Regions from separate parts of the Methylophilus glucosoxydans genome, predicted to be linked through region 4. Evidence: predicted binding sites of a transcription regulator. Region 4 holds the regulator's gene; each other region holds the start of a gene.
What was found. The regulator sigma-54, encoded in region 4, starts transcription at its own class of promoters, with help from an activator protein. The targets are predictions, from matches to a motif close to TGGCACNNTTCCTGCT.

Region 1 (7,340 bases), on a different contig from region 4:
CCTTTGTCGGCGATAGAAAATTTAACCGGTTTGAGCAAAAGCAATGGTATGTCGGCTATCTGTTTGAGCATAGCTTCAACGACCAGTGGACCTTCAGGCAGAATGCACGCTACAGCGAGGTAGACTTGGCTTACTGGCAGGTGTTCGGCATGGGGTACACGCAGGTCAACCAGGCGAATCCGGAGGACCCTCGCAATTTCCGCTATATCACCCGCAATATGAACGGTAGCCCGGATCACATCAAAGCGTTCACCATCGACAATCAGCTGCAATGGCGTATTCAGGCGGGGGATTGGCAACATACCTTGCTGGCGGGTCTGGATTACCAAAAGGTCAGGGACCGCAATCAATTCTATTCTGGCAGTGCGCCAGACCTGGATTTGTTGGCCCCGGATACGGCACAAACCATAGTGAGGGGTGACCCTGTGCAGGATAGCAGCATCAAACTGGCGCAAACAGGTTTTTATCTGCAAGACCAGATCAAATGGGGTTCGCATTGGATTGCGACGTTGGGTGGCCGCTACGACGATGCCAGCACCCAGAACGCGGAGCGTGTGGCAGGCACCAATGATCGCTTTAATGACCACAAGTTTACCAGCCGCGCAGGCTTGCTCTATTTGGCAGACAATGGCATTGCCCCTTATTTCAGCTACACAGAGTCTTTTATACCGACGGTCACGGTCAACACGCAAACAGGCAAAGGCTTTAAACCCGAAACCGGCAAGCAGTATGAGTTTGGCGTACGCTATCAGCCGCCAGGTAGCAAGAACCGTTACAGCGCTGCCTGGTTTAATCTGGAGCGTAACAACTTTATCAGTTATGACCCCAACAGCGGCAGTCCGAGCCAGACCGGGCAGATTCAGGTGCGTGGCCTAGAGATCGAAATACAAGCGCAGCCAATAGAAAATATGAATCTGATTACGGCCTATACATATACACCCAAGGTTGAAGTCACTGCCAGCAGCAATCCTGCGTTGATTGGTACGCCTTTGCTGGCCACGCCGGAAAACTCGCTCGCCGTGTGGAGTGATTACCGCTTTAATAATGGGTTAAAAGTGGGCTTGGGTGCACGCTATAACGGCTCTACCCGTGGCAATTTTGATTCTGCATCCGAGCGGATTCCATCATATACCTTATGGGATGCCTTGGTCGGGTATGATCTTCAGCACTGGACGCTGGCATTCAATGCGCGCAACCTCACCAACAAAGAATATATCGCCAATTGCGCTTCTGGCAGTTGCTACTATGGCGAGCCACGGCGTGCCATGCTGACAGCGACCTATCGCTGGTAAGCGGTGTGTACTACGAGGCATAGTCTTTTATAAGCCGTTTGCGCAGACTGTGCTAAGCCTCAAAACAAACAGCCCGATCGTTTATCGGGCTGTTTGTTTTTGAATATCCGTTCTGGATTAAATCCAAGGATGGCGCGGTGGATTCACCTTGTTCAAGCTGTAATTGCCGACGGCATGGTATTTCCAGCGTACCGGATCGTGCAGTGTGTGCGTACGAGCATTGCGCCAATGACGGTCGAGGTTATATTCGCCCAAGGTAGAACGGGTCCCGGCCAGTTCAAACAGTTTGCTGCCCGCCAACAAGGCGGTTTCGGTACTCAGTACTTTGGCTTCTGCCACCGCAATCGAGGCTTCGGCCACGGTGTCTTCATTTGGGTTACGCTGCGCTTCGTCTATGTATTCACCGGCGCGTGCCAACAAGGCCTCGGTGGCGTGCAGGCGAATCTGCAAGTCACCGATGTCCTTGATGGTATGCGGATCTTCATAGCCGTGTTCCAGATCGGTATCTATCCATGGCCGTGTGTAGTTGCGTACAAAGTGCAGGGTATCTTTAAACGCCGCGCGGGCGATGCCGGTATCGACTGCCGCCTGGATAATCTGTGCAATTGGCCCCATGGTGGTCGGCCGGTCAAAGGCCAGATGGTGCGGCAACACATATTCGCTGGGCACAAAAATATTTTCCAGGATGGTCGTGCCGCTGGCCGTGGTGCGCTGGCCAAAGCTGGACCAGTCATCAATAATGGTCAGGCCTTCTGCGCCGGCAGGGACAAATGCCACCACGGTATTATCGTGCTCATCCTTGGCCACTACCGGCACCCAGTCCGCCAGCAAAGCGCCAGACGAATAGAATTTTTTGCCGTTTAAAAAGTAGCCGCTATTGGTGGGCGTGAGCTTGGTTTTCACATCATTGACGCTCTTGGTGCCAATCTCGGAAAACGCATTACCAAACCGCACCCCTTGCAACACCAGCTCAAAAAAGTATTTTTTCTGAAAGTCTGAGCCATCCAGGCGCAAGCCTTCCACCATATATAAATGATTCTGTGGAATCTGGCCGACACTGGGGTCTGCCTCGGCCACGATGGCAATCACTTCTGCCAGGGTTTTGTTAGAGACAAAGGCACCGCCGTATTCTTTCGGCACGGTAATGCCCCACAAGCCACTGCTTGAAAACAGGTCTAGCTCTTTACGTGGCAGTCGGCGTTCCTGGTCGCGCAGGGCGGCTTCTTTGGCGATTTCGCTGGCAACCTGTTTGGCGACGGTCAGGGCTTCTGCGTCACTTTTAATCAAATGCGCGGGTTGCCGCGGCAGGTTTACAGGCAAATGCGCAATTTTATTTGCTTGTGCAGTCATAGTCTTTCCTTGTTCAAAAAGGGATCAATAAAGGCGTGGCGGGGATGTTGTTTGCGCCACGCGTCTGTTAATGCTGTTGCATTTAATATGCCAATCAATAAGTTATTGAATTTAAATGAAAATATAAATTCAAGCTCCAGCCGCCGCCTCTATAGAAACAGTTTGTTGCTGAATCGCTGCTGCAAAATCAGCAACCATCAGCAGACGAAATCATGACTAAGCGCCGCATGACAACGGAAAGCTGCTGATTTAGCAGCAGTTGATCAGCAACTAGCGCTGGAATCCAACACCTATTAAAAGAGATTTTTTGTATAAGTGATTGAAATATAACCATATTATTCCCTGGCATGGATGGTGCTAATACTCTAGCAAGCGAGTCGTTTGCGAGTTTTCGTGCAAACGACATTAGTCACCGTTATTTCAGGAGTCATGATGAGCCGTCCATTAAAAGTCACTGCCGTTTCCGGCAGCTATAAATTACCTTCCAGAACCGCTGCACTGGTGCAGGCGATCACACAGAAGTTGGGACAGCAAATCCCGATTGATCTGCACGTGGTGGAATTAAGCGAAGTTGCGGGCAGCTTGGTCGCTTCCTACGATCCCAAAGCCTTACCAGTCAACGTACAGCAAGATATCCAGGCGATTGAAACTGCCGATTTGCTGGTGGTGGCGACACCCGTTTACCGCGCTTCTTATGGAGGGTTGTTCAAGCATTTGTTTGATCTGGTCAATCTCGAAGCATTGATTGATGTGCCCGTGCTGCTGGCAGCAACCGGCGGGACTGAGCGTCATGCCTTGATCATTGATCATGAGCTGCGTCCCTTGTTTAGCTTCTTCCAGGCAGTCACTTTACCGATCGGCGTATATGCCGTTGAAGCGGATTTTGAAAACTATCAAATCAAGAGTGAGGCGGTGAAAGCGCGCATTGATCTAGCGGTAGAGCGTGCCCTGCCTTTGCTCAAGCATCGCGAGCTTTTGAGCCAGGAAAAGTTATTAGCTATTTAAATTCAGTGACTTTTGGAGAGATTAAAGATGAGTACAGAAAACATTAAATTTGCCTATTGGGTGCCTAACGTCAGTGGTGGCCTGGTGGTCAGTAACATTGAGCAGCGCACCAGTTGGGATATCGATTACAACCGCAAGCTGGCACAAATTGCCGAAAAAGCCGGATTTGAATATGCCTTGAGCCAAATCCGTTTTACTGCGGGCTATGGGGCCGAGTTTCAGCATGAGTCGGTATCTTTTTCGCATGCCTTGCTGGCGGCGACCACCAAACTCAAAGTGATTGCCGCCATTTTGCCTGGCCCCTGGAATCCGGTGCTGGCTGCCAAACAATTGGCGACCATTGATATTCTCACCCAGGGACGGATTGCGGTGAATATCGTCTCCGGCTGGTTCCGTGGTGAGTTTACGGCGATTGGCGAGCATTGGCTGGATCACGACGAACGCTACCGCCGTTCACGCGAGTTTATTGAAGCGCTCAAGGGCATTTGGACCCAGGATAACTTTACTTACAGAGGCGATTTTTACCGCTTTAGTAACTACTCACTCAAACCTAAACCTTTGCAGCAGCCACATCCAGAAATTTTCCAGGGCGGCAGTTCACGTGCTGCGCGCGATAATGCGGCCGCGGTCTCAGACTGGTACTTCACCAACGGTAACACCGTGGAAGGGATCAAGGCCCAGGTGGACGATATTCGCGCCAAGGCGGCGGCCAATAAGCATCAGGTCAAGATCGGGGTCAATGCCTTTGTGATTGCCCGCGATACCGAAGAAGAAGCCAAAGCCGTATTGAAGGAAATCATTGATAAAGCCAACCCTGAAGCGGTCAATGCCTTTGGCCATGAAGTGAAAAATGCCGGTGCTGCCAGCCCGGAGCGTGAAGGTAACTGGGCGAAGTCGAGCTTTGAAGACCTGGTGCAATATAACGATGGCTTTAAAACCAATTTGATTGGTACACCACAGCAAATTGCCGAGCGCATTGTGGCTTTGAAGGCGGTGGGCGTAGATTTAGTGTTGGCGGGCTTTTTGCACTTTCAGGAAGAGGTCGCTTATTTTGGTGAAAAAGTACTGCCACTGGTGCGTGAGCTGGAAGCTAAAACCTTGGCCAAAGCGGCTTAACTCAACCCGGCAGGAAATTGGCAATGGCAGAGACTTTACCTCACTTGCTCGCTTTGCAGGCCGTGGAGCGCCCGCATCGTGTTGCAATTCGGCATAAACAGCTGGGCCTCTGGCAGCAGGCCTCCTGGCTTGCGGTGCAAGAGGACGTCACCCGCACGGCGCACTATTTACAGCAACACGGCTTTCGCCAGGGCGATACCTTGTTCCTGCTCAGTGAACCACGGCCAGAGGCCTTGCTGTTGTCGCTAGCTGCCCATTGGCTGGGCGGCGTGGCAGCGCCACTGGATCCGGCCTTTGCGCAACCGCAGTTACTGGATTTATTGCATACCTTGCGGCCGCAATTTGTGTTTGCCGAGGCGCAGGCGCAGGTGGATCAAGTCCTGGCAGCCAAGCCTGATAGCGCACTGGTGATTTATGCCGATGCGCGCGGGCTAGCGGGCTATCAGCATCCTGCGCTGGTTGCTTATGCGCAGATTGTGGCCACGCCTGAGACACAGAACATTTCACCCGTGGCTGAGACTGCGGAAATCGCCTTCCGCTTTTACCGCTTAAGTGACGCCTATGCGCTGGAGTACAGCGAATTAAGCCATGCCGAACTGCTTAGAAATGGCCGCCAACTGATCAGCCAAGAGGTGCTCACAGCGCATGAAGAGGCATTGGCGGCGCGTGCATTTGCCGCCAGCGGTCATGCCAAATATCTGCTTTCGCCGTGGCTATTGGCGGGCTTTACTCTGAATTTTCCAGAAAATCTGGCGACCCGGGATACCGACAGGCGCGAACTCGGCCCCACGCTGGTCGCTGGCACGGCAACCACTTATCAGCGCCTGTATGCGCTGACACAATCCCGTTGGCCCTTACCCGGCAGTTGGCAGCATAGGCTGGTGGGTTGGGCACTGCGTGCAGCCCGTGCCCGGTTGCCGCTGATCGCAACGCTGGCGCGCTGGCTGGTGATTTTGCCCTTGCAGGATGTGCTGGGTCTGCGGCGTACGCGCGTGCCATTACTGGTAGGCGAGCCCTTGTCGCCCGAGGCCACACAGTTTTTCAGTGACATTGGCATTGATGTGCGTGCCTGGCCAGAAGCTTCTGCCTGGCAGACCAGCCAGCTGCAAGTGATTCCACATCAGTCCAATGACTTGCACAGCTATTTGGGATTAGCGACATGGAAGGCCGCGATATGAGTACCACCCTTGCTGCACCTCAGCCATTACTGGCATTAGACGGGATTTCATTGTCGTTTAAGGGCGTGAAAGCCATTACCAATATCAGTTTTGCCGTCAATGAGGGCGAAATTTGTGCCTTGATCGGCCCCAATGGCGCCGGCAAAAGCTCATTGCTTAACGTGATTAATGGCGTCTACAAGCCTGATGAAGGCAGTATCCGCTACCAGGATGCGGTGCGTCGCGCCATGCATCCGCAATGGGCTGCCAGACGCGGCGTGGCGCGCACGTTTCAGAATATAGCCCTGTTTAAAGGCATGTCGGTGCTCGACAACGTACTGACCGGCACCAACCTCAAGGTCAAAAGCAGTTGGCTGGAGCAGGTATTTAATGTGGGCCGCGCGCCTGCGGATGCCTTGGCGCAACGGCAGAAAGCAGAGCGCGTGATTGCTTTTCTCAAACTGCAACCCTGGCGTAACAGCATTGTGGGCAGTTTGCCCTATGGCTTGCAAAAGCGCGTCGAGCTTGCCCGTGCACTGGCTGCCGAGCCTCAACTGCTGTTGCTGGATGAACCGATGGCTGGGATGAACGCCGATGAAAAGGCGGAGATGAGCCGGTTTATCCGTGAAACCAACCGCGAGTTTGGCACCACGATTGTGCTGATTGAGCATGATATCGGCGTGGTGATGACGCTGTCAGACCATGTGGTGGTGCTGGATTATGGCAAGAAGATCGGTGATGGCACGCCGGATGAAGTGCGCGCCAACCCCGAGGTGATTACCGCCTACCTGGGCACCAAACACTGAGGCAATACAAGGATCAATTGAGATGAGTTTCTTTTTCGAAGTTCTGACTGGTGGCTTGCTTGCGGGCGTGATGTATTCGCTGGTCGCGATCGGCTTTGTGCTGATTTACAAGGCATCAGGCGTGTTTAATTTTGCCCAGGGCTCCATGGTGCTGTTTGCGGCATTGACCTTTGTCAGCCTAGTCGAGCGTGGCGTGCCGTTCTGGGGCGCCTTTGTGTTGACCTTGCTGACCATGGCGGTGTTGGCCTGGCTGATTGAATGGCTGGTGTTGCGGCCGCTGGTGAACCGTTCGCCGATTACCTTGTTCATGGCAACCTTGGGCCTGAGCTATATCGTCGAAGGGCTGGCACAAGCGGTGTGGGGCGCACAAGTACATGCGCTGGAGATAGGCATCAATGATGAGCCGTATGAGGTGTTCGGTATTTTGCTGTCACAGTTCGATTTGTTTGCTGCCGCGATTGCGGGCGGCCTGGTCGCGCTGCTCGGTGTCCTCTTCAATAAAACCCGCATTGGCATTGCCTTGCGCGCCGTGGCAGATGACCAACTGGCGGCCTTGGCGGTGGGCATCCATCTGCAACGCTTGTGGCTGATCGTCTGGGCGGTGGCTGGCTTTG
Region 2 (7,340 bases), on a different contig from region 4:
ACGCTCACAAATAAATTTGGCAATCCCGCGCAGCGGATCCGCCTGGGCACCATAGCCTGCCAATAATTGCAGGGCTTCAGCATAAAGTGCTTCTACCAGCGTTTTTGCCTCCTCCAGCCCCAGCAGGCTGACGTAGGTAGACTTGTCTTGCAGCGCATCTTTGCCAGCCGTTTTGCCCAGGGTTTGCGTATCTGCTGTTGCATCGAGAATGTCATCGACAACCTGAAATGCTAGCCCCATCTTTTGGCTGTATTGCTCCAAACACTGAATTAATGCCGGTGCGGTGTCTGGCGCCGCATAAGCGCCAAGCAATGTCGCGGCTCGGATCAGCGCGCCAGTTTTATATTGATGCATGGTCTCTAACTCAGCACGCGTCAACCGTTTGCCCGTACTCTGCAAATCGATGCTTTGGCCGCCACACATGCCACGTGAGCCGGTCGCTTGTGCCAATACCTGCACTTGCTTGAGCGCTTGTGGTGCCTGAGTCTCGGCGATGCATTCAAATGCCAGACTTTGCAAGGCATCACCGACCAGCAGTGCGGTGGCATCATCATATTGCTTATGGCAACTCGGCTTGCCACGACGCAAATCGTCGTCATCCATGCATGGCATATCGTCATGCACCAATGAAAATGCGTGAATCAACTCGACAGCTGCCGCACTGGCATCAGCCGTCATTCTGGAGGTGCCTGCCAGTTCTGCTGCGGCATAACTCAATAACGCACGCACCCGTTTACCTCCACCGAGCACCGCGTAACGCATGGCTTCGTGCAGGCGTTCAGGCAATATTTGCTCACCAGGCAAAAGGCGAGCCAGCACCTGCTCCACATGTTGTTGATGTGCGCGTGCCCAATGATCAAAGACAAAAGCAGAAGTGGTCATGAATAAACAGGAAAGTGGCTGGCGGGTTAATTCGCTTCGAAGGGCGTCAGTTGCTGTTGTTGGTTAAGCAGCATCACGGTTTGTTCTGCTTGCTCTAAAGAGGTCTGGCAAGCTTGTAACAATTGCACGCCCTCAGTATAGGCTGCCAGTGAGGCCTCTAGCGGCAGTTCGCCTGACTCCATGCGCTTGACGATGGTTTCTAGCGCCGCTAGGCGTTCGGCAAAACTTGGTTGATCACTCACCGCAGACGGTGTTTTTTTGGGAGCACTCATGAAAATAGGCCTATGAAAACGCTGGCTATTTTAACAAAACTCCCCCTGCTTGCGGGATTATTCTCAAGATAGGGTTATTGCGCTGGCGGAAGCACCTTGAGCAAAAATTGGCGGATATCGTTGATCTCTTCGTCGCAAACACTATGCGGCATATCGTATTCATGCCATTCCACCGCATAGCCTGTGGCCTCCAGTGTTTGCCGCGAAGCTTGCGCGGTTGCCATGGTAATTACGCTATCAAAACGGCCATGCGCCATCCAGATCGGGCACTGCTGGTTGGCTGGGTGTTTTTCTTGGGAGAGTTGACTCTTTAAGGGTAAGTATGTGGAAAGCGCCAGTACGCCTGCCAAAGTTTGTGGAAAACGCGTTGCCGTATGCAAAGCCATCGCGCCGCCTTGCGAGAATCCTGCCAGTAAAATGCGGTGCGCCGGAATCCCCTGCGCAATTTCGGCTTCTATCATCGCATTTAATGTCGCTTGCATGCTTTTAATCCCGACTTCATCTTGCGGGCTATCCGGCTGTAGCCCAAAAATGTCATACCAGGCACGCATTTCGTAGCCATTGTTGAGAGTGACGGGACGGTAAGGGGCATGAGGTAGGATAAATTTGATGTGTGGCAGGTTGAGCATTTGTACCACAGGCTCAAAGTCGTGGCCGTCGGCACCTAGGCCGTGTAACCAGAGTACGGTTGAGCTACAATTTTTATTTACAGCAAGCTGTTCTAACATTGTTTTTAAATTCAAATCAGTTCCGTTGAAGCGCTGCTATCTTGTTTAAGATTTGCTTAAAATGCATTTATTCAAGTCTGTTAAGTTATAAATTCTCAAGGAGAGTTTGTTGTAATAAGACAAGGAGTACCAGCGCTTAAATTACAAGAAATAATGGCGTTGCCAGGTGAGTGAGTTCTAGATGTGAACGTTGTTATTGTAACTACTTTAACACCATTGTTAATGTCGCTACAGGCTTTTGCAACCGGAGCTGGGATATTCGCTATGGATTTGTTCAGTTGTATGTCTGCGTAAACTCTTCTTGCATAAATGTTAGCTTCTTTCAGACATGCACCATTTGCAGCCTCTATTCTGTAAGCTTGAAAAGCGGGCACGGCCACGGCCGATAAAATGCCTATAATAGAGATCACGATCATTAGTTCAATCAGTGAGAAGCCCGTATTATGTATTTTCATCATTAAGCCTTAGTAAAAAGCCCTGTTTGAACAGGGCTTTTTCTTATTTGCTCAAGTAGATTAGATATTAAGCTTTAGGGGTCTTGGTGCAAGTTCCGCCCTTCACCAAATCACAAGAAATGGTTGCGCCAGTGCCCTCTTTTGCCGGCTCTGCTGAGAAGGATTTATCTGTCGCTAGTGGTTTAGTGATTGCCTTGCAAGCTTTAGCATTGTGATCTGGAATATCTTTGGATAATGCAATTGCTGAGTAGACTATTGTTGAGTATGCACTAGCTTCTGCCAAACAAGCGCCATCAGAAGCCTCTTTTGTGTAGTCTGAATATGCAGGAATCGCCACAGAAGCCAAAATACCAATAATGGCCACTACGATCATTAATTCAATCAGGGTAAAACCTTGTTGTGCGTGTTTTTTCATCATGTTTTCCTTCAAGTCAAGTTTAAAGTCAGTTACTTCTTTGTTTAAGTCACTGCTTTTTCAACAGTGTTGGCTAACCATAAAGCAACAGGCGTGCCAGTCTGCTTTTACTGAATGTAACTGATTGAAAAATATGAATTAAAGGGTTTTTATGCTTCATTTCTTCGAATTGAATTTAAAAAGTGCGAGCGTGGTTGTGGTTAGCCAAGCTGACAGAAAGTGACAGGCTTTGCCCATCTTTGACAGGATAGGTGATGGTTTTGGGCAGGTGGTTTGGCTAAATGCAAAAAAGGGATTGTGTGGTACACAATCCCTTTACTTGGTGCCAGTCGCTTGCTTTTGGCAGTGACTGATTTGCAAAAACAGTGTTGTTTACAACGTAAGACTTACCAGAATTTCCACCAGGGTTTACTGTTGCCTTGCGATTTTTTTCCAGAACCCTGGCTAATTACTTTCCCGATTCGGCAACCTTTTTCAGGCTTTCGAGACCTGGATCAAAAAAGTCGTCGAGCGCCTTGGTCGCGGCATCATCGTTTTGCTCAGGCTTTGGAATGTTGGAGGAATCGGCGCGAGTGTAGCTGCCTTTGACTGAAACGACGGTGTCATTGCCGTTGGCAGTCACTGTGATCATTGGGTAAAAGTTAGAAAACTGTAATGTACTTTTTTCATACACATATTCATATTTAACACGCATGCCAGCGTCGTCAATGAAACGCAGTTTTTCGTACATGACGCCGCCGTTTTTCAGTTTGACGGTGCGGTAGGTGGCATCGTCGCCATTTTCATCTTTTTTCTGCTCTACGGTGGTAGACACAACACCTGCGTGCCAGGCTTGTTCGTTACCAAAATCTTTGACCAATGCCCATACTTTTGCAGCAGGCGCTTTGATGGTGACGCTTTTTTCAAAGCGTAAGGCTGCTGCACCGTGTGCACCAGCGGTGAGTGGGATCAACGGCAATAAAGAAACAGCAATCATGCCTAGAAATTTTTTCATTACATATCTCCTGAAATTTACAGACTTTTAAAACGCTTTTAAAACTAAAGCTCGGCGTGGATCGGTAAGCGGTCAAAGTGTTTTAAAAAACAATCCGAGACTTTACCCAAAAATAAACTTCTTTGCGACTAATTCATTGGTCATCCTGTGAAAAAATCAAAAAATAGATTGCTTTGGCTCTGCACAGCCCTTTTCTTGCTATTTCACTTCGAGAATAAATTGCCCGAAAGAGCGGCATAACTTGGGGCTGCTGATCGTTTGCGTCACGGTATTAGTGAGTGCATCAATCATGGAGACATTGTCAGTACCCCAGTTGACGACCAGTACCTGATTGCTGGCCTTGTCGTATTCAATGCCCTCGGGATATTCGCCCACAGCGATGGTTTTGATGGTGTTGCCATTGGTCAAATCAATTACCGATACGCTTTCAGCGTGATTGTTGCTCACGTAAGCACGACGGCCATCTGGACTGATCGCCACGCCATAAGGATGCTGCCCGGTTTTGACGGTGCTGGCCTGATAGGTCTCTACATTCAGCAAGGTCAGCGTGTTGCTGACCACATTAACGACAAACACGGTTTTACCATCCGGGCTCAAGCTTAGTGCAAAGGGATGCAGGCCAACGGGCACTTGCGCGATGGTTTTCAAGGTTTTCGTATCGACCACGGTGACATCGTTACTGTCGCGGTTGGCGATAAACAGCTTTTTGTTATCTGCACTGACCAGCAAGCCGGAAGGGGTTTTGCCCGCTTTGAAGGTTTGCTGTTTTTCAGGATGCGCAGTATCCACTGCAATCACTTGCTCGCCGCCCCAATCGGCCACGTACAAGGTTTTCTCGTCGCGGCTTAAAGCAATGCCAACGGCTTGGGCGTTGACCGGAATTTCTTGCAGCGTTTGTTGGGTGGCGCTATTGATGACTGACACGGTTTGGCTATTAGCGTTGCTGATATACACGCGCTGCTTTTTAGGGGCGATAGCCACCCCGACCGGGGCTTTGCCCACCGCAATGGTACGCGTGACTTGCTTGCTGGCGATGTCCAGCACGGATACGCTGTCACTGCCTTGATTGGTGATGTAAGCGAGGTTGCCCGCTAACGCGAAAACGGGGACACCAAGCAATAGGGGGGCAAAAAACTTCATACTTGCCAACGGGAGACGGATCGAGAGCCCGGTCATAAATCTGGTTGAAAATCGCTTGAGCATGGGCAAACAACGCATGGTCTTGTCTCTGGTTGACAGTGTTTTCATGGGTCGCATGATGGATTTTAAATAAATTGGCGAGTCTGCTTTTCAATTTTATACACCTTGCCGGGCTTGCGCATGCTTTTGACGGTTGTCCTTTCATTAAAGGCTAAAGTGTGAAAAAATTGCATGAAATATTGAAGGCAGTTTTTTATGTTAGATCGTGATGGATACCGTCCAAACGTCGGAATTGTGCTTTGCAATACGCACAATCAGGTGTTTTGGGGCAAGCGTATCAGGGAACATGCATGGCAGTTTCCGCAAGGCGGCATCAAATATGGTGAAACGCCTGAGCAAGCCATGTATCGTGAATTGATGGAAGAGGTTGGCCTCAAGCCTGAGCACGTTAAAATTCTGGGCCGTACACGTGACTGGCTGCGCTATGACGTGCCTACCAGCTGGGTCAAGCGCGAGTGGCGCGGAAGCTACAAAGGACAAAAACAGATCTGGTTTTTGTTGCGCCTGATCGGGCGTGACAGTGATGTGTCATTGCGTGCGACCGAGCATCCCGAGTTTGATGCCTGGCGCTGGAGTGAATATTGGGTGCCGCTGGAGGATGTCATCGAATTCAAGCGCGAGGTCTATCAATTGGCCTTGAATGAGTTGGCGACTTTTCTGCATCATCCTGCCAGGCGCCATTATCCTAAAGCGCGCAAACACTCGGCCGTGACCAAGCAGCCGCCCACCGTAACGCCAGAATAATGTTCATGCCTGGTTTATAACCAGCTTGCTGTTGCGCGATCTTGCGGTAATATCCACTGCGGTCTCAGGCCGTGGCAGGTGTAGCCGTTGGGGTAACGCAGCAGATAATCCTGATGCTCCGGTTCTGCCAGCCAGAAATCTGTTGCGGGCGTAAGCTCGGTGACAATTTTGCCGGGCCAGATGCCTGAGGCGTTCATTTCAGTGATCAATTGTTCGGCAACAGCTTTCTGTTCTGCTGATGCATAAAAAATGGCTGATCTGTAAGAGGGACCCAAATCGTTCCCCTGGCGGTTAGGCGTGGTCGGGTCGTGAATCTGAAAGAAAAACACCAGTAATTGCCGCAGGCTGATCTGCGCGGGATCAAATACAATCTCAATCGCCTCGGCATGGTTGCCATGATTTTTGTAAGTGGCATGGGGCACCTCACCGCCGGTATAACCTACCCGTGTGCTAATGATGCCAGGCAGTCTTCTGATTAAATCCTGCATGCCCCAAAAGCAGCCACCCGCCAGAATAATGTTGTCTTGCATAACCTTCCTCTTTCATCACAAGCAGCCCTGCGTGGTCAAAATGACCGGGTTTTAAATATGGGAATGCTTGAGTCGTGTATCAAATCAAACACTTACTGTCTGTCCAGTATAGTGTGTTTAGGTTAAAATACTTCATTTTAGTTCTAACAATGTTGGGGAGCATATGTCAGTCAAGGTAGGCATTAACGGGTTTGGACGGATAGGTCGCATGGCGTTGCGTGCGGCAATTGAGCAGCCAGAGTTCAGCAATATTGAAGTGGTCGCGATTAACAGCTCATATGATGTTGAATACATGATGTATTTGCTCAAGTATGACTCAGTCCATGGTCGGTTTAATGCCAAAGTAGAAGCTGACAATGGCGCGTTGGTCGTGAATGGTAAGCGTATCCATTTGACGGCTGAGCGTGACCCGAACAATATTGACTGGCGCAAAGGCGGTGCAGAGATTGTGGTGGAGTCCACCGGCGCCTTTTTGACTCAGGAAACCTGCCAGCCGCATATTCAAGGCGGTGCCAAAAAAGTAGTGCAATCTGCGCCGGGTAAAGATGATACTCCCATGTTTGTATTTGGCGTGAATCACCATGAGTATGCTGGTCAGGCCATTATTTCAGCGGCTTCGTGTACCACCAACGGCTTGGCGCCTTTAGCCAAAGTCTTGCACGATAGCTTTGGTATCAAGCGTGGCCTGATGACCACCATTCATGCCGCCACTGCATCACAACTCACGGTTGATGGCACCTCCAAAAAAGACTGGCGCGGCGGTCGCAGTGTGTTTGAAAACATTATTCCTTCGAGTACAGGCGCGGCCAAGGCGGTGGGCAAGGTGATTCCTTCCCTCAACAAAAAACTCACCGGCATGTCCATGCGCGTGCCTTCTGCCGATGTGTCTGTCGTTGACCTGACCGTGGAGCTCAATAGCGAAACGACTTATGAGGCCATTTGTGCAGCCATGCAACAAGCTGCTGACGGCGCGCTGAAAGGCGTACTGGAATACACTAACGAGAAGGTGGTTTCCAGTGACTTCCGTAGCAGCCCAGCCGCCAGTGTGTTTGATGCCGATGCCGGCATTATGCTGGATCCGACCTTTGTTAAAGTGGTCGGCTGGTATGACAATGAATAC
Region 3 (7,340 bases), on a different contig from region 4:
CCGCACGGGCACTGGGATACAAGGTCGCGACCAGACTGAGCAGGATAGACAGGCCCACAATCGCCGACACATCCGACCACATCAGCTTGGAAGGCAAATCACTGATGTAATACACGTCTTTGGACAAAAACTGCACATTAAAAGTATGTTCAATCCAGGGCACCACAGTCTCGATATTGAGGGCCAACAACACGCCAAGCACCGCCCCCGACAAGGTGCCGATAATGCCTATCATCGCGCCTTGCACCACAAACATTTTGCGTATGCTTTGCGGGGTTGCGCCCATGGTGCGCAGGATGGCAATATCCGCACGTTTGTCAGTTACCGCCATCACCAGTGTAGAGACAATATTAAATGCTGCCACCGCCACGATCAGCGCCAAAATAATAAACATCACTCGTTTTTCGAGCTGGATCGCCTTAAAGAAATTGGCATGTTGCTGGGTCCAGTCAGTGACGTAATAATTGGGTCCCAGCGCCTGCACCAGCTCGCGGCTGACGCGGTCGGCCATAAACAAGTCATCCAGCTTGAGTCGCAAACCAGAAACCTGATCACCCAGCCGGTAGAGCTTGGCCGCATCGTCCAAATGAATCAAGGCCAGGCCCGCATCATACTCATACATGCCAACCTGAAAAATCCCGGCCACGGTAAATTGCTTAATGCGTGGCACCAATCCCGCCGGAGTCACCTGCCCTTGCGGCGCCATCAACACCACCTTGTCGCCAACACGCACGCCCAGCGCCAGCGCCAGGTCTGCCCCCAATACAATATTGAATTGGCCTGGCTGCAAATCGGTCAGCTTGCCAATTTTCATCTGGGTTGCCAGGTCAGAAACTTTGCCTTCCTGTGAAGGTAACACGCCACGAATCAGCAAGCCCTGCACCGCTTCGTCATGCGTCAACATGCCTTGCGCCATGATGTAAGGCGCCACACCGGTGATGGGGCTGGCAACCGCCTTGGCCGGAATCTGTTCTATCTGCTGCTGCAAATGCTGCCAGTCCGGCAACCCGGCTTCAAAGCTACGCACTTCAATATGCGAAGCCACGCCTAAAATGCGCTTTCTGAGCTCATCCTGAAAGCCGTTCATGACCGACAACACGACAATCAGGGCCATCACACCGAGGGCAATGCCTATCATGCTGGTGAGGGAGATAAACGAAATAAAGTGATTGTTGCGTTTGGCGCGTGTATAGCGCCAGCCTATCCAAAACTCATAAGGCAGGCGCCGCGCGAGCGCGCTGAAAAAGGTGTCATTCTTCATGGCCGCATCTTAACAGCTTTTAATGGCATCGCGATACCTGCCCACATTGAAAGCGCAACTCAACCCAGGCGCCCCTCAACAGTTTGTCAGCCAAATCCGACCCAAAAATGCGGGCATGGCCGACTGAACCCGGGCAAGCTTGCCTTTAAGATGCACTCAGGTCGATGGCATGTACATCGACTGACACAACGATCTAAATCAAGAATGTAATCATAGGAGACTCGAGATGAACAAAGACATTTTCGAAGGCAACTGGAAGCAGCTTAAAGGCAAAGTCAAAGAACAATGGGGAAAACTGACCAATGATGACTTGGATGTGATCGAAGGCAAACGCGACCAGGTCGCAGGCAAAATCCAGGAACGCTATGGCATCACCAAGGATGAAGCCGAGAAACAGCTCAAAGCCTGGGAAGACAAACACCGCCACTAAGGCCTGTGCCATACCCACTTAGCATGATGCAACGCTTGGCGTTTTAGCATCATTGTCTAAGCAGAGGCGCCCCGCAGGACAAGCCCAGCTTGTCCTGCGTTGTATCTGCCTATCAGGCCTTAACCTGTATTGCGCAAACTGGTAGCAATGCCATTAATGGTCAGCGGAATGGCCCACTTGAGTTTTTCATCGGTTTCTCCATTGCGGTAACGCTGTATCATTTCCACCTGCAAGTGATTGAGCGGATCCAGATAGGGCAAGCGGTCGCGAATGGACTTGGCGATGACCGGCTGAGTGGCCAGACGTTGCGTGGTGCCCAGCAGCAGATTGACCGCGTCGGTGGTCAGCTTGTGTTCATGCGCAATGCGGCTGAAAATTTCTTCGCGCAAGGCCTTGTCAGCCAGCAAATGGGCATAATGGCGGGCCACGATCAGGTCGGTTTTGGCCAGCACCATATCGACGTTGTTGATCAGGGTATTAAACAGCGGCCAGTGTGCCTGCATCTCCAGCAACATTTCCAGACGCGCCTGCTTCAAGGCTGGGTCGTGCGCTAAAAACTGGTGAATGGCGCTGCCCAGACCATACCAGCCTGGCAGCAGCAAGCGGCACTGCCCCCATGAGAATCCCCACGGAATCGCCCTTAAATCCTCAATCCGTCGCGTCGATTTGCGCGCGGCGGGCCGGCTACCCAGATTGAGTCCGGCAATTTCCTCAATCGGCGTGGTATTGAAAAAGTAATCGGCAAAGCCCGGGGTTTCATAAACCAGGCTACGGTAGCTGGTCATCGCCGTGGCTGAGAGGGCTTCCATCACGCTTTCAAACGCACGCCGTTTGGCGGGCTCCAGCTGGTCGGCCGGGAACAAGGTGGCATCCAGCGTCGCCGCAATCAGGGTTTCCAGATGCTGGCGGCCGACCACCGGGTCTGCATAACGCGTGGAGATGATTTCGCCCTGTTCGGTCAGGCGAATCTGGCCATCGACGGTGCCGATGGGTTGCGCCATGATGGCCTGATAGGTTGGGCCACCGCCGCGGCCAACCGTGCCGCCACGGCCATGGAACAGGCGCAACTTGACGTTGGCCTGGTTAAACAGTTCCACCAGCGAAATTTCCGCTTTATACAACTCCCAGTTCGAGGTCAAAAAACCGCCATCCTTGTTGCTGTCCGAATAGCCCAGCATGACTTCCTGCTCATTGCCCTGGAAACGGATCACATGCCGGATGCCGATCAGGCTCAGCCATTTGCCCATGATCATGGGCGCGTCGCGCAAGTCGGCAATGGTTTCAAACAGTGGCACGATATTCAGATCAACCTGAATATTGGCCGAGCCCCACACGCCGCGCAACAAGCCAGCCTCACGTTGCAGCAAGGCCACTTCCAGCAGGTCAGACAAGGTTTCAGTGTGCGAAATAATATACTGGCGTACCGCATGCTCACCAAAGCGCTGGCGCACCTCGCGTACGGCTTCCAGCACGCCGATTTCCTTGTGCACCAGCTCGGAATATTGCTGAAAAGGCGAAAACAGCAGGCGCGGTTGCTTCAGTTCTTCGAGCAAAAGGCCGATTTTCTCTTCCTCGTTAAAACTGGCGTAGTCAAAATCGTAGCCCGCCTTATGTAACAGCTCGCTAATCACCGCTTCATGCACGTCAGAGGACTGGCGGATATCCACGGTGGCCAAATGAAACCCAAACGTGACGATGGCTTTAATCAACTTGCCCAGCCGCGGATAAATCAAGGCCTCGCCATGGTGACGGCGCAAAGAATCGGCAATGGTCTGCAAGGGGTGCAGCAAGGCCTCAGGATCTTCGTAAGGCTCGTTGCCGACTTCTTCCGGCAAACTCCAGCTGGCATCGGGTAGCAAATGGCTGGCGGTCACCAGCAAACGGTCATGCACGCCATTAAGCGCGAGCCGGTAGGGTTCATCCAGCCGATGCGATGACTGGTCGCGCGAAGCTTTCGCCAAGGCCAACACTGCGTCATCCACACCAACCACGCGCGTGGACACAGCCAGCTCGCGCTTGAGCGCGGCCAGCTCTTGCAGATAGAACTTGAACAAGGTGGTGGCCTGCAGGCGCACACTGTCGCGCAAGGTGGTGCCATTCACAAACGGATTGCCGTCACGGTCGCCACCAATCCAGCTACCCATGCGCAAAATACCTGGCAAGTCCATGCCGGGCAGCCAATCTGCCAGGTCGCGCTCGATATCCTGCAGGATTTCAGGGATCACATGTAAGAAGGTACTTTCGTAATAGGTCAGTGCGTTTTCAATCTCATTGAGCACACTGAGCTTGGAGTAGCGCATCATGCGGGTTTGCCACAAGGCCGACACCGCACCTTGCAACAATAGCTTGTTGCGTGCCAGTTGGCGCTCAGACACCATGTGCCCACGCTGCCCCAGCAACTCCGCAATCAGCTGCTCAATGTCCAGCACACTTTTACGCTGCACCTCGGTCGGATGCGCAGTCAGCACCGGTGAGATCAGTGCGTCCTGAAGCAGTTGCTGGATTTTTTGCGGCGCGATGCCAGAGGCCTTGATTTGTGCCAGCGTGTGCGACAACATGCCAGGCGCAGGTGTATTTTGCTGGCAATGGCCGAGTTCCTGCCCGTAAAGATCTTCGGCCAGATTCACCAGATGTTTGAAATAAGCCAGTGCACGCACCACGCGCACCGTATGCTCCAGACTCAGGTCAGCGAGCAACTGCTCAAGATCTAACGAAGCCTGCTGGTCATGATTCTGGTGAAAACGCAATGCGGCTTGCCGGATGGCGGCAATTTTCTGCGCAACCGCTTCGCCCTCCACCTCCAGAATGGCCTGATCAAGTAAATCACCTAACAACTGAATATTGTTGGACAGCCGCATTTCCGCCGTTAGCATGGCGTCGGCTGCAAGTTTTTTTATCATGATGCCTCTCCTCTAGCTTAGGTTATCCCTAGCAACAAGCAGGCCATCTAAAAAAAAGATTTTTTTACTTTAAAATCAGCGTATTGGAAGAAATGAAACTCAAGCCGCTCAGACGATGCGGTTCCCATGCACTGCCAACAGGCAAACCGGTGCACCGATTTGGGCCTCGAATCATATCGGCAACAGTCGCGTTGAACGCAGACTTTCCATTAGGCCCTGAAACGGCAAGGCCGCAGAGTTTGATGGATGTTTTGCGGAAATTTGCACAAGCAAAGACGCCGCAGCGATGCATCACATGGCGTTTCCTGAGGCATAATAGACAGATGAAATGCATCAACCTCGATCATTGGATGGCACAAATCCTGACCGTCTGGCAATCGTTGGCCGCGCAGAGCGTTTGGCTGCAGGATGGCTTTTTGCTGCTGATGTGCCTGATCATCGGCTTGCTGCTATTCCTGTTTGGGACCGTGATCGGGCTGTTTACGCAATCACTGTGGGGTATTTTTACAACGGGTCGCCAGGGCAGCGACGAAGAGCACAAGTAAATAAGCGCTATTCTGGCGTCAGCCAGCGGGCGATCGCGTCGAGCTCTGCCGCACTGTCGCTGTCAAAATCTGCATACTGATGACCGCCGGTTCTGGCATACCAGTATTCACTATTCCAACGGTCACCTTCTATTTTATGCAATACCGCATGTATCCAGTTGGCAGTGGGGTCACTATACGCCTGCGCAATCTGATGTGCGGCATGCCAATCTCCGGCTTGCGCCAGCCTCACTGCCTGCAATAACAATGTCCGGTTAGACATGCTTGGGATATTCAATCGTCCCTTTCTGGATGAATTCGATTTTATAGCCGTCCGGGTCTTCGATAAAAGCAATGACGATGGTGCCGTGTTTCATGGGCCCCGCCTCGCGCACCACTTTACCGCCCTTGGCCTTGACCAGCTCACACGCTTGATAGGCGTCATCCACTTCAATCGCCATATGACCATAGGCGGTGCCCATGTCATAATTAGTTTTGCCGTAGTTGTAGGTGAGCTCCAGCACGGTGTGGTCGTACTCGTTACCATAGCCGACAAACGCCAGTGTAAACTCGCCGTCAGGATAATCCTGGGTACGGATTAATTTCATGCCCAGTACGCCGGTATAAAAGTCGATGGAACGTTGCATATCGCCCACGCGCAACATGGTATGTAAAATCCGCATTGATATCTCCTTGATCTCTGATTTTTTTAATCTGTTGTGGACGTAACCGGTCCACTCGGCTTAACCCCGCGTGGCAACAATGCGCTGATATTTCTCCAGCAACTGTTCCTTAGTTTCGCGCCGCTCAGGGTCTAGCGGAATGCAGCTGATCGGGCAGACCTGCTGACATTGCGGTTTATCGTAATGGCCGACGCACTCGGTACACAAGTCGGGGTTGATTTCATAAATTTCTGCGCCTTGCGAGATGGCTTCATTCGGGCACACGGGCTCGCACACATCGCAGTTAATACATTCATCGGTAATAAATAAAGCCATGATTTTCTTTACATCGCTACAGAGGCGCCATCACTCAGGCGATCGCCAGTTTTTGCTTGATTGCCCGTTCGACGCCAGGTGAAACAAACTGGTTCACATCGCCTCCCAGGCGCGCCACTTCACGCACCAGGCTGGAGGAAATAAACATGAACTCTTCCGCCGGGGTCATGAACAGGGTTTCCAGTTTGGGATAGAGCTTGCGGTTCATGCCCGCCAACTGAAACTCATATTCAAAATCACTGGCCGCACGCAGGCCACGGATCACCATCTGCCCGCCCTGCGCCTGCACAAACTGCATGAGCAAACCGTCAAAGCCGACCACACGGATGTTATCACCTGCAAACACCGACTCTGCCAGCGCAACCCGCTCTTGCAGGCTGAACAAGGTTTGTTTGCTGGTGCTGCCAGCCACCGCCACAATCACTTGGTCAAACAGCTTGGCCGCCCTGCGCACAATATCCTCATGCCCCAGGGTGATGGGATCAAAGGTGCCTGGATAGACGGCAATTCTGGTTTTACTCATCGCTTGCTTCCGTAATCATCGTTGTGTCGTTGCTGGCTGCCGCTGACTTGATTGCCTTAATCCGTGCCAGCAGCCGCATCGGCTGACGCGGGTTGCAGCAGGTGAAAATAGACCTGACCCGCTTTGCCCGATTTGACCACCTGCCAGCATGCATCGGATTTTAACGCATATTCGGCCTCAACATATAGCCAGCCTTCAGGCGCCAAATGCCTGGGCAGCACAGGCAACAATTGCGCCAGCCAGTCCTGGCGATACGGCGGGTCACAAAAAATCACGTCAAACGGCTGTTGATTGCTGCTCAGAAAAGTTCTGGCATCCATTTGCTGGATGCGGGCCTGGGTCGCCTCCAGCAAACGCTGGTTCTGGCACAAAGCCGCATAAGGCGCTTTGGCCAATTCGAGCATGGTGACCGCTTTGGCATTGCGAGACAGCGCTTCAAACCCCAGGGCACCGGTCCCCGCAAACAAATCCAGGCAGGTTTTGCCTGTCAAGTCCTGGCCCAGCCAGTTAAAGACGGTTTGCCGCACGCGGTCTGGCGTAGGGCGTAGCCCTTCGGCATCGGGAAACTTGAGCACACGGCTACGCCATTTCCCGGCATTCAATCGTACCTGATTCATGAGCGGTGGTTGATTCGAATAAATAAAGCAGCATTATCCCAGATTTTGCACCCCGACTACCCATGGCCTGCGCTAAACCGAGGGTGC
Region 4 (7,340 bases):
ATCACGGCCAGATCCTGGAATAGCAGCACGCCGATACTGAGACGACCATGTCTGGAGTTAAGGTCTACACGCTCCATCAGAATTTTGGACACAATCGCAGTCGAGGACATGGTGATGGCCGCACCAATGATAAAAGCAGAAGTCAGGCTGAGCCCGGCCACTTTGCCCAGCACCAGACTGGCCAGCAAGGTCAGCACGACCTGTCCGCCCCCTAGCCCGAACAGCGTTTTTCGCATGGCATACAGTTTAGGCAGACTAAACTCGAGGCCGATGCTAAACATCAAAAACACGATACCAAACTCGGCCACCTGGCGACCAGACTCTTCATCCTCCAGCAAGCCCAGGGCGTGCGGGCCCAGCACGATGCCGATGACAAAATAGGCCAGCATGGCCGGCAAGCCGAGGATGCGGAACAAGCCCACGGCGAAGACCGAGCTGGTCAGCAGTAATAAAAGATGTATCAGGGAATCAAACATGCAAAGCTCTAACGCATTTATACCAAGCCGGTCAAACAGGGGTTTGATCGCCATCAGCCAGCGCTGAAGGGTCAAGGTCTATTATGAAACGCAATTGTTTCAGGATGATGCATCGTGCCACAAAACTTTGTTTTATGCAAAAAATGTGCCTGAGAATAAAAAAACCGTAAAAAAAGAGTGTTTTACTTTATTGTCAGGCAACTCGCTTGTTATACTAACCCGCCATGATGACAGCAAATTCCGGCATCCATCTTGTTAAAACACCCGATATCGTGTCGCGCGCACGAGGGGTGTTGTTGCACGAAGCCGATGAAATCAGGCATCTGGCAGACCGCATTGGCACCGCTTTTGAGGCTGCCGTCCATATGATTCTGGCCTGCAAGGGCCGGGTAGTGGTCACAGGCATGGGCAAATCCGGCCATATCGGCGGCAAAATTGCGGCCACCTTGGCCAGTACCGGCACACCGGCGTTTTTCATGCACCCGGCCGAGGCCAGCCACGGCGACTTGGGCATGATTACGTCAGAAGATGTGGTGATCGCGCTGTCCAACTCTGGCGAGAGTGATGAAATTATTAATATTTTGCCTGCGATCCGCCGCATCGGTGCTCGGGTGTTGAGCATCACGGGCAGCGAAGACTCCACCTTGTCACGTGAGTCGGAAGTGCATTTGAGTGCTGCCGTGAGCCATGAGGCTTGCCCACTCGGCTTGGCTCCCACAGCCAGCACGACAGCGGCCTTGGCCATTGGCGATGCTTTAGCACTCTGCGTGCTCGATTTGCGAGAGTTCACTGCCGAAGACTTCGCCCGTTCGCATCCCGGTGGCAGCTTGGGCAGACGGCTACTGGTGCGCATCAAGGATGTCATGCGTACCGGCGCGGCCGTGCCCCAAATTGATCAACACGCCTCCATTCAGGAAGCCATCACGCAAATTTCACTCAAGGGCATGGGCTTCACGGCTATTGTGGACCACGCGCAACGCCCAATAGGCATTTTTACCGATGGCGATTTGCGCCGCTTGTTTATGCAGGGCAAGAACAATCCACAGGCATCAATTGATACCGTGATGAACAAACAGCCGTATTTGCTGGAGACGAATCAGATGGCGGTTGAAGCAGTTAACATGATGGAGCAGCACAAAATAAATGGCTTTTTGGCAGTAGATGCCCAAGGGCAGTTGGTAGGGGCATTCAATATGCATGACTTATTGAAAGCCAAAGTCGTTTAGCTTAAACAGGCATTAGAATTCAGGCATGCTTAAACACCCCATTTTGTTGCCGATTGCGTTAATGCTGTTGCTGGCGCTGCTGACCTTCTGGATTAACCAGAATGTACAAGAGCAAGCACTCAAAATGAACATACTTAATCGCCAAGCGCCGGACTACATGTTGTACAACTTTGTGAGTACCCGCACGGATGCGTCCGGTAATACCAAATATGTGCTGGCGGCCGCAAAAATGCGCCACTTTCCTGCCAATGACTATACAGAATTGCAGCGGCCACGCTTTACCCAGTTTGGCCTGAACAAGCCTTACACGCAAATTTATGGTCAGCAAGGACGTGTTTCCGCCAATGGTAAACTGGTGGAGTTTAGCAAACAGGTCAAGGTGATCCGCCAAGCCTCCGCCACCAAGCCAGAAACACAAATGCAAACCGAGCGGCTTTGGCTGGAGCCGGATACCGAGGTGGCACACACAGACCAGCCGGTGGTCATCCGCCAAAAACCGGCGACAGTAATTACAGGCACGGGCATGCGTTTTGATAACCGGGCTGATACCATGCAATTGTTTAACCGGGTGCATGTGCATTATGAGCGTCCACCCGTCGCCAGCAATTTGGCAAGCCCGGCCCAGGCGTCAAACACAGAACGCCAATGACCGTTGATTATGGAGAAATGAGTTGAACACGCACAAGCCCTTATTTTTAGCGATCTGCATGAGCGTATGGGCGCTATTGTCCATGCCGCTGAGTGTGCTGGCCGAAGAATCCGACCGAGATCAACCGATAGAGCTTGAGGCGGATACCGTGACCGTGAACGATGCTAAAAAAATCAGTATCTACACGGGCAACGTGATTCTTAATCAGGGCACTTTGCAAATCAAGGCGGACAAAATGATCGTACGCGAGGATCAGGACGGCTTTCAACATAGCACCTGTACCGGCAACCCAACCACGTTCAAACAAAAACGTACCGGTAAAGACGAGTGGATGCAAGGCAGTGGTCAACGTATCGAATACAACGCCCGCATGGATAAAGTGCAACTGTATACCAATGCCTGGGTTAAACGTGGTGAAGACATCGTGACCGGGGACTACATCAGCTACGACGCCAACGCCGAGTATGCCGAGGTGATTGGCGGCACCAAAGCCAACCCGAACGGGACGGCTGGCAGCCGCGTCAAGGCCACCATACAGCCTAAAAATAAAACCACGCCGCCTGTCATTGACAACAAGCCAACCTCTCAACAGGGGTTACGGATGAATCGCTCCTTGCAACTCAAGGTCGAACCTGCCCCTGCCGAAAACACTGGTGAGCAAGGCAAAGAGTAAGCATAAAGATGGAAACCATGGCAGCAGATCAGAACCATTTGCAGGTCAACCGCCTGAAAAAAACCTATCAGGGCCGTACCGTCGTCAAAAACACGACGCTTGAGTTACGCAGTGGCGAAGTGATCGGCTTGCTGGGTCCCAACGGGGCAGGCAAAACCACCAGCTTTTACATGATTGTCGGGTTGGTTGCGCTGGATGAAGGCAACATTACGCTGAATGGCGCCGACGTGAGCCGCGCGCCCATGCATGAGCGCGCGCGCATGGGCCTGGCTTATCTGCCCCAAGAAGCATCCATTTTCCGCAAGCTCAGCGTAACCGACAACATACTCGCCATTCTTGAAACCCGTCCCTATACGGAAGAGCAGCGTGAGGCGAGGCTTGAGTCCTTGCTGGATCAATTGCATATCCAGCACATCCGCAACAGTCAGGCCGTCAGCTTGTCTGGCGGCGAACGTCGACGCGTTGAAATTGCGCGCTGCCTGGCCACTGACCCTAAATTTATTTTGCTGGATGAACCGTTCGCCGGGATTGATCCGATTGCGGTGATCGAAATCCAGAAAATCATCCGCTACCTGAGCAGTCAGAATATTGGTATTTTAATCACCGACCACAATGTGCGCGAAACGCTGGATATCTGTGACCGCGCTTATATTGTCAATGAAGGCGCTGTGTTTGCAGCAGGCACGCCCGATGAAATCATTCAGAATGAAGGTGTGCGTGAAGTGTATCTGGGCAAGAATTTTAGGCTGTAATCCGTCATGAAACAGAACCTGCAATTACGTATTTCGCAAAATCTGGCGCTGACGCCGCAGCTGCAGCAATCGATCCGTTTGCTGCAACTTTCCACGCTGGAACTGAACCAGGAACTGGAAACCATCCTGCAGGAAAACCCGTTACTGGAAATGTCAGACGGTGAAGAAGGCGAGTTTGAAGATAACACACCGCCTCCCCCCACTGTAGAAGCTGAGCCGACAGATGCCAGCTCGTTTGACATGGCAACGCAGCAAGAGATCACCGCACCGGCAGAAAGTCTGCGTGAAGACTTGCACGATGAGCTGGGCGGGAGCGAGAGCGACCTGCCCAATTTAAACGAGGAATTCACGCCGCCAGAGTTTGAAGATGATTATGAAGAGTTTGGCAGCACCAGCAACTGGGACGAAGCCGGACGCAATCATCAGGAAGACGAAGACAGTGACTTTTCCAGACAGGAAACCACCAGCATCAGTTTGCGCGAGCATCTGATTGATCAGATACAACTGGCACATTTATCGCAACGTGACATGAGCCTGGTCAAACTGCTACTGGATAGCATCACTGATGATGGCTATCTGGAGCAAGATCTGCAGGAGATTGTGGAGCACTTGCCACTCGAACTTGAGGTCGAGCTGCTGGAACTGGAAACCGCCCTCAAGCTGATCCAGAATCTGGACCCTGTAGGCGTAGGTGCGCGCGATTTACGCGAGTGCCTGCTCTTGCAACTGACGCGTTTGCCGCAAGAAACGCCACACTTGCAAACCGCCATTGCCATTGCCAAAGACCACCTGGCGCTGCTTGCCAACAAAGACTTTGTCAAACTGCGCAAGGTGCTTGGTTGCGATGAAGCGGTACTCAAGGCGGCGCAGCACCTGATCCGCCAGCAAAACCCCAGACCCGGCAGCGAGTTTTCCAGCTTTAGTCACGATCACTTTATCCAGCACGATGTGGTGGTTAAAAAAATCAAGGGCATTTGGGTCGCCTCTTTAAATGATGGCGTGATCCCCAAACTGCGCATCAACCAGATGTATGCGGACATCCTCAAGCGCAACCGCGAGAGTTCAGGCCAATACCTGCAAAGCCAGATGCAGGAAGCCAAGTGGATGATTAAAAATATCCAGCAGCGCTTCTCGACCATTTTGCGCGTGTCACAAGCCATTGTAGATCGCCAGCGCAACTTCTTTGAACATGGTGAAATTGCCATGCGGCCACTGGTGCTTCGTGAAATCGCCGAAGAACTCGACTTGCATGAAAGCACAGTTTCCCGCGTCACCACACATAAGTATATGCTCACACCGCGTGGCGTCTATGAACTCAAATACTTCTTTGGCAGCTCGGTGGCCACAGATGCAGGCGGCTCCTGCTCTGCCACCGCTATCCGCGCCTTGATCAAGCAAATGGTGGCCGAAGAAAACCCGAAAAAGCCTTTGTCGGACAACCAGATCACCGACACACTGGCACAACAAGGTATCGTCGTTGCCCGCCGTACCATAGCCAAATATCGCGAGTCCCTGAATATTCCGCCCGCGAACTTGCGCAAAACGCTCTAAACAAAAAAGGCCGCAGATGCGGCCTTTTTTGTTTCTCAGCTCAAATCACCTGATTGTGATCTTGGCAAATTTACGTTTACCCACCTGTGCGATCACTGTCACACCTTTAGTCAAAGGCAGATTCTTATCATCCACCTTGACGCTGTCGAGCTTGACGCCGCCTTGCTGCACTGCGCGCATGGCTTCACTGGTGCTTTCAACCAAGCCCGCCTGTTTTAACAATTGGCTAATGCCGATGCTCTCGCCTTCAATGGTCACTTCAACTTCGGGCACGTCATCCGGGATGCCGCCTTTGGCACGGGTCTGGAAGTCCTGCAAGGCTTTTTCAGCCGCGGCTTGACCATGGAAACGCGCCACAATTTCTTGGGCAAAGCCGACCTTGATATTGCGGGGATTTTCACCGCTGGCGACTTGCGCCTTCCATTCGGCAATGGTTTCCAGCGTCGCAAAAGACAGCAAATCAATATAGCGCCACATCAGTTCATCTGAAATCGACATGATCTTGGCAAAAATAGTCTCTGGCACCTCGCTAATGCCAATGTAGTTACCGAGTGATTTAGACATTTTATTGACGCCATCTAACCCTTCCAGCAGCGGCATCATCAGCACACATTGCTGCGACTGGCCGGCCTGCTTTTGCAACTCACGCCCCATGAGCAGGTTAAACTTCTGGTCGGTACCACCGAGCTCAAGATCCGCTTGCAGGGCGACCGAATCATATCCTTGCAGTAACGGGTACAGAAACTCGTGAATCGCAATCGGTTGATTACCCTTGAAGCGTTTGGAAAAGTCATCGCGCTCCAGCATGCGGGCCACGGTATGGCTGGCAGCCAGTTTAATCATCCCCGCCGCGCCAAGTTCACTTAACCAGTTGGAGTTAAAGACAATCTCGGTTTTGGCAGGATCAAGAATCTTGAAGACTTGTGCGGCATAGGTATCGGCGTTGGCCTTGACCTGCTCCACGGTTAAGGGTGGACGGGTGGCGCTTTTGCCAGTCGGGTCACCAATCATGCCGGTAAAGTCACCGATCAGGAATAAAATCTGATGGCCCAGATCCTGCAACTGGCGCAATTTATTAATGAGGACGGTATGACCCAGGTGCAAGTCCGGCGCGGTAGGGTCAAAGCCTGCTTTCACACGTAAAGGCTTGCCTGTTTTCAGTTTCTCGACCAGCTCCTGCTCGATCAGTAACTCATCTGCGCCACGCTTGATAATGGCCAACGCCTTGGCAATTTCTGGGCTCAATGCTGGCACTTCAGATGAGGGTTGTTTGGTATCGGTCATGCGGGTATCCGTCAAATACAACGATGCGCACTGATGGCACCGTCTCAAATAAGTAAAACAGCTATTTTAACGTAATCCCATGCATTTCTGTAAGCGCGGCTGGAGCAGTGTTAAAATGACACCCATGCAAGTTTCTGCCGATCGCTCCCAGCCACGTTTGTTTATTGGACTGATGTCTGGCACCAGCCTGGACGGGGTGGATGCCGTGCTCACCTCGCAACGGGGCGAGCAACTGACACAAACGGCCACCTACTTTCTTCCCTACCCTGACGCGCTTAAACAGCGTCTACTGGCCTTGCACACGCCCGCCAATAACGAGTTACACGAGGCCGCAGTGGTTGCTAACCAGCTCGCAGAACTCTACGCGCAAGCCGTCAAGCAACTGCTTAAGCTCGCCGACATCCGTGCCGAGGCCGTGACAGCCATCGGTTGCCATGGCCAGACCATCCGGCACTGTCCGACACTGGCAGAGGGCATGGCATACACCATACAATTGGGCAACCATGCCCGCTTGGCAGAATTAACAGGGATCACGGTCATTGGCGACTTCAGAAGTCGCGATATTGCCGCCGGCGGCCAAGGTGCACCGTTAGTGCCGGCCTTCCACCAAGCGGTGTTTACGAGTGCAGATAGGCATCGCGTCGTCATTAATATCGGCGGCATTGCCAACTTGAGTGATCTGCCAGCACACGGACAAGTCACAGGCTTTGACTCGGGACCCGGCAACCT

Region 1: msuE (FMN reductase) is a predicted target of sigma-54. The motif match lies at 2,986-3,001, and genes of this name have one in related genera.
Region 2: ACFQ1T_RS05825 (pilin) is a predicted target of sigma-54. The motif match lies at 2,836-2,851, and genes of this name have one in related genera.
Region 3: ppc (phosphoenolpyruvate carboxylase) is a predicted target of sigma-54. The motif match lies at 4,622-4,637, and genes of this name have one in related genera.

The regions. Positions count from the first base shown of each region.
Region 1 covers NZ_JBHTJW010000002.1:7,376-14,715, reverse strand. Annotated here, with positions in the region: gene ACFQ1T_RS02665 (TonB-dependent siderophore receptor) at 1-1,292, shown strand, start outside; gene ACFQ1T_RS02660 (SfnB family sulfur acquisition oxidoreductase) at 1,410-2,642, opposite strand; gene msuE (FMN reductase) at 3,075-3,647, shown strand; gene sfnG (dimethylsulfone monooxygenase SfnG) at 3,675-4,763, shown strand; gene ACFQ1T_RS02645 (AMP-binding protein) at 4,787-5,941, shown strand; gene ACFQ1T_RS02640 (ABC transporter ATP-binding protein) at 5,938-6,726, shown strand; gene ACFQ1T_RS02635 (branched-chain amino acid ABC transporter permease) at 6,749-7,340, shown strand, end outside.
Region 2 covers NZ_JBHTJW010000002.1:680,953-688,292, forward strand. Annotated here, with positions in the region: gene ACFQ1T_RS05805 (polyprenyl synthetase family protein) at 1-882, opposite strand, end outside; gene ACFQ1T_RS05810 (exodeoxyribonuclease VII small subunit) at 909-1,154, opposite strand; gene ACFQ1T_RS05815 (alpha/beta hydrolase) at 1,229-1,882, opposite strand; gene ACFQ1T_RS05820 (pilin) at 1,978-2,337, opposite strand; gene ACFQ1T_RS05825 (pilin) at 2,405-2,752, opposite strand; gene ACFQ1T_RS05830 (SRPBCC family protein) at 3,201-3,746, opposite strand; gene ACFQ1T_RS05835 (YVTN family beta-propeller repeat protein) at 3,945-4,994, opposite strand; gene ACFQ1T_RS05840 (RNA pyrophosphohydrolase) at 5,142-5,690, shown strand; gene msrA (peptide-methionine (S)-S-oxide reductase MsrA) at 5,705-6,220, opposite strand; gene gap (type I glyceraldehyde-3-phosphate dehydrogenase) at 6,384-7,340, shown strand, end outside.
Region 3 covers NZ_JBHTJW010000002.1:946,952-954,291, reverse strand. Annotated here, with positions in the region: gene ACFQ1T_RS07170 (lipoprotein-releasing ABC transporter permease subunit) at 1-1,261, opposite strand, end outside; gene ACFQ1T_RS07165 (CsbD family protein) at 1,488-1,691, shown strand; gene ppc (phosphoenolpyruvate carboxylase) at 1,811-4,591, opposite strand; gene ACFQ1T_RS07155 (hypothetical protein) at 4,915-5,136, shown strand; gene ACFQ1T_RS07150 (hypothetical protein) at 5,144-5,398, opposite strand; gene gloA (lactoylglutathione lyase) at 5,391-5,798, opposite strand; gene ACFQ1T_RS07140 (YfhL family 4Fe-4S dicluster ferredoxin) at 5,859-6,113, opposite strand; gene coaD (pantetheine-phosphate adenylyltransferase) at 6,148-6,636, opposite strand; gene rsmD (16S rRNA (guanine(966)-N(2))-methyltransferase RsmD) at 6,693-7,253, opposite strand.
Region 4 covers NZ_JBHTJW010000001.1:85,240-92,579, reverse strand. Annotated here, with positions in the region: gene ACFQ1T_RS00430 (cation:proton antiporter) at 1-476, opposite strand, end outside; gene ACFQ1T_RS00425 (KpsF/GutQ family sugar-phosphate isomerase) at 701-1,702, shown strand; gene lptC (LPS export ABC transporter periplasmic protein LptC) at 1,728-2,351, shown strand; gene lptA (lipopolysaccharide transport periplasmic protein LptA) at 2,410-3,024, shown strand; gene lptB (LPS export ABC transporter ATP-binding protein) at 3,033-3,776, shown strand; gene ACFQ1T_RS00405 (RNA polymerase factor sigma-54) at 3,783-5,327, shown strand; gene tyrS (tyrosine--tRNA ligase) at 5,373-6,611, opposite strand; gene ACFQ1T_RS00395 (anhydro-N-acetylmuramic acid kinase) at 6,736-7,340, shown strand, end outside.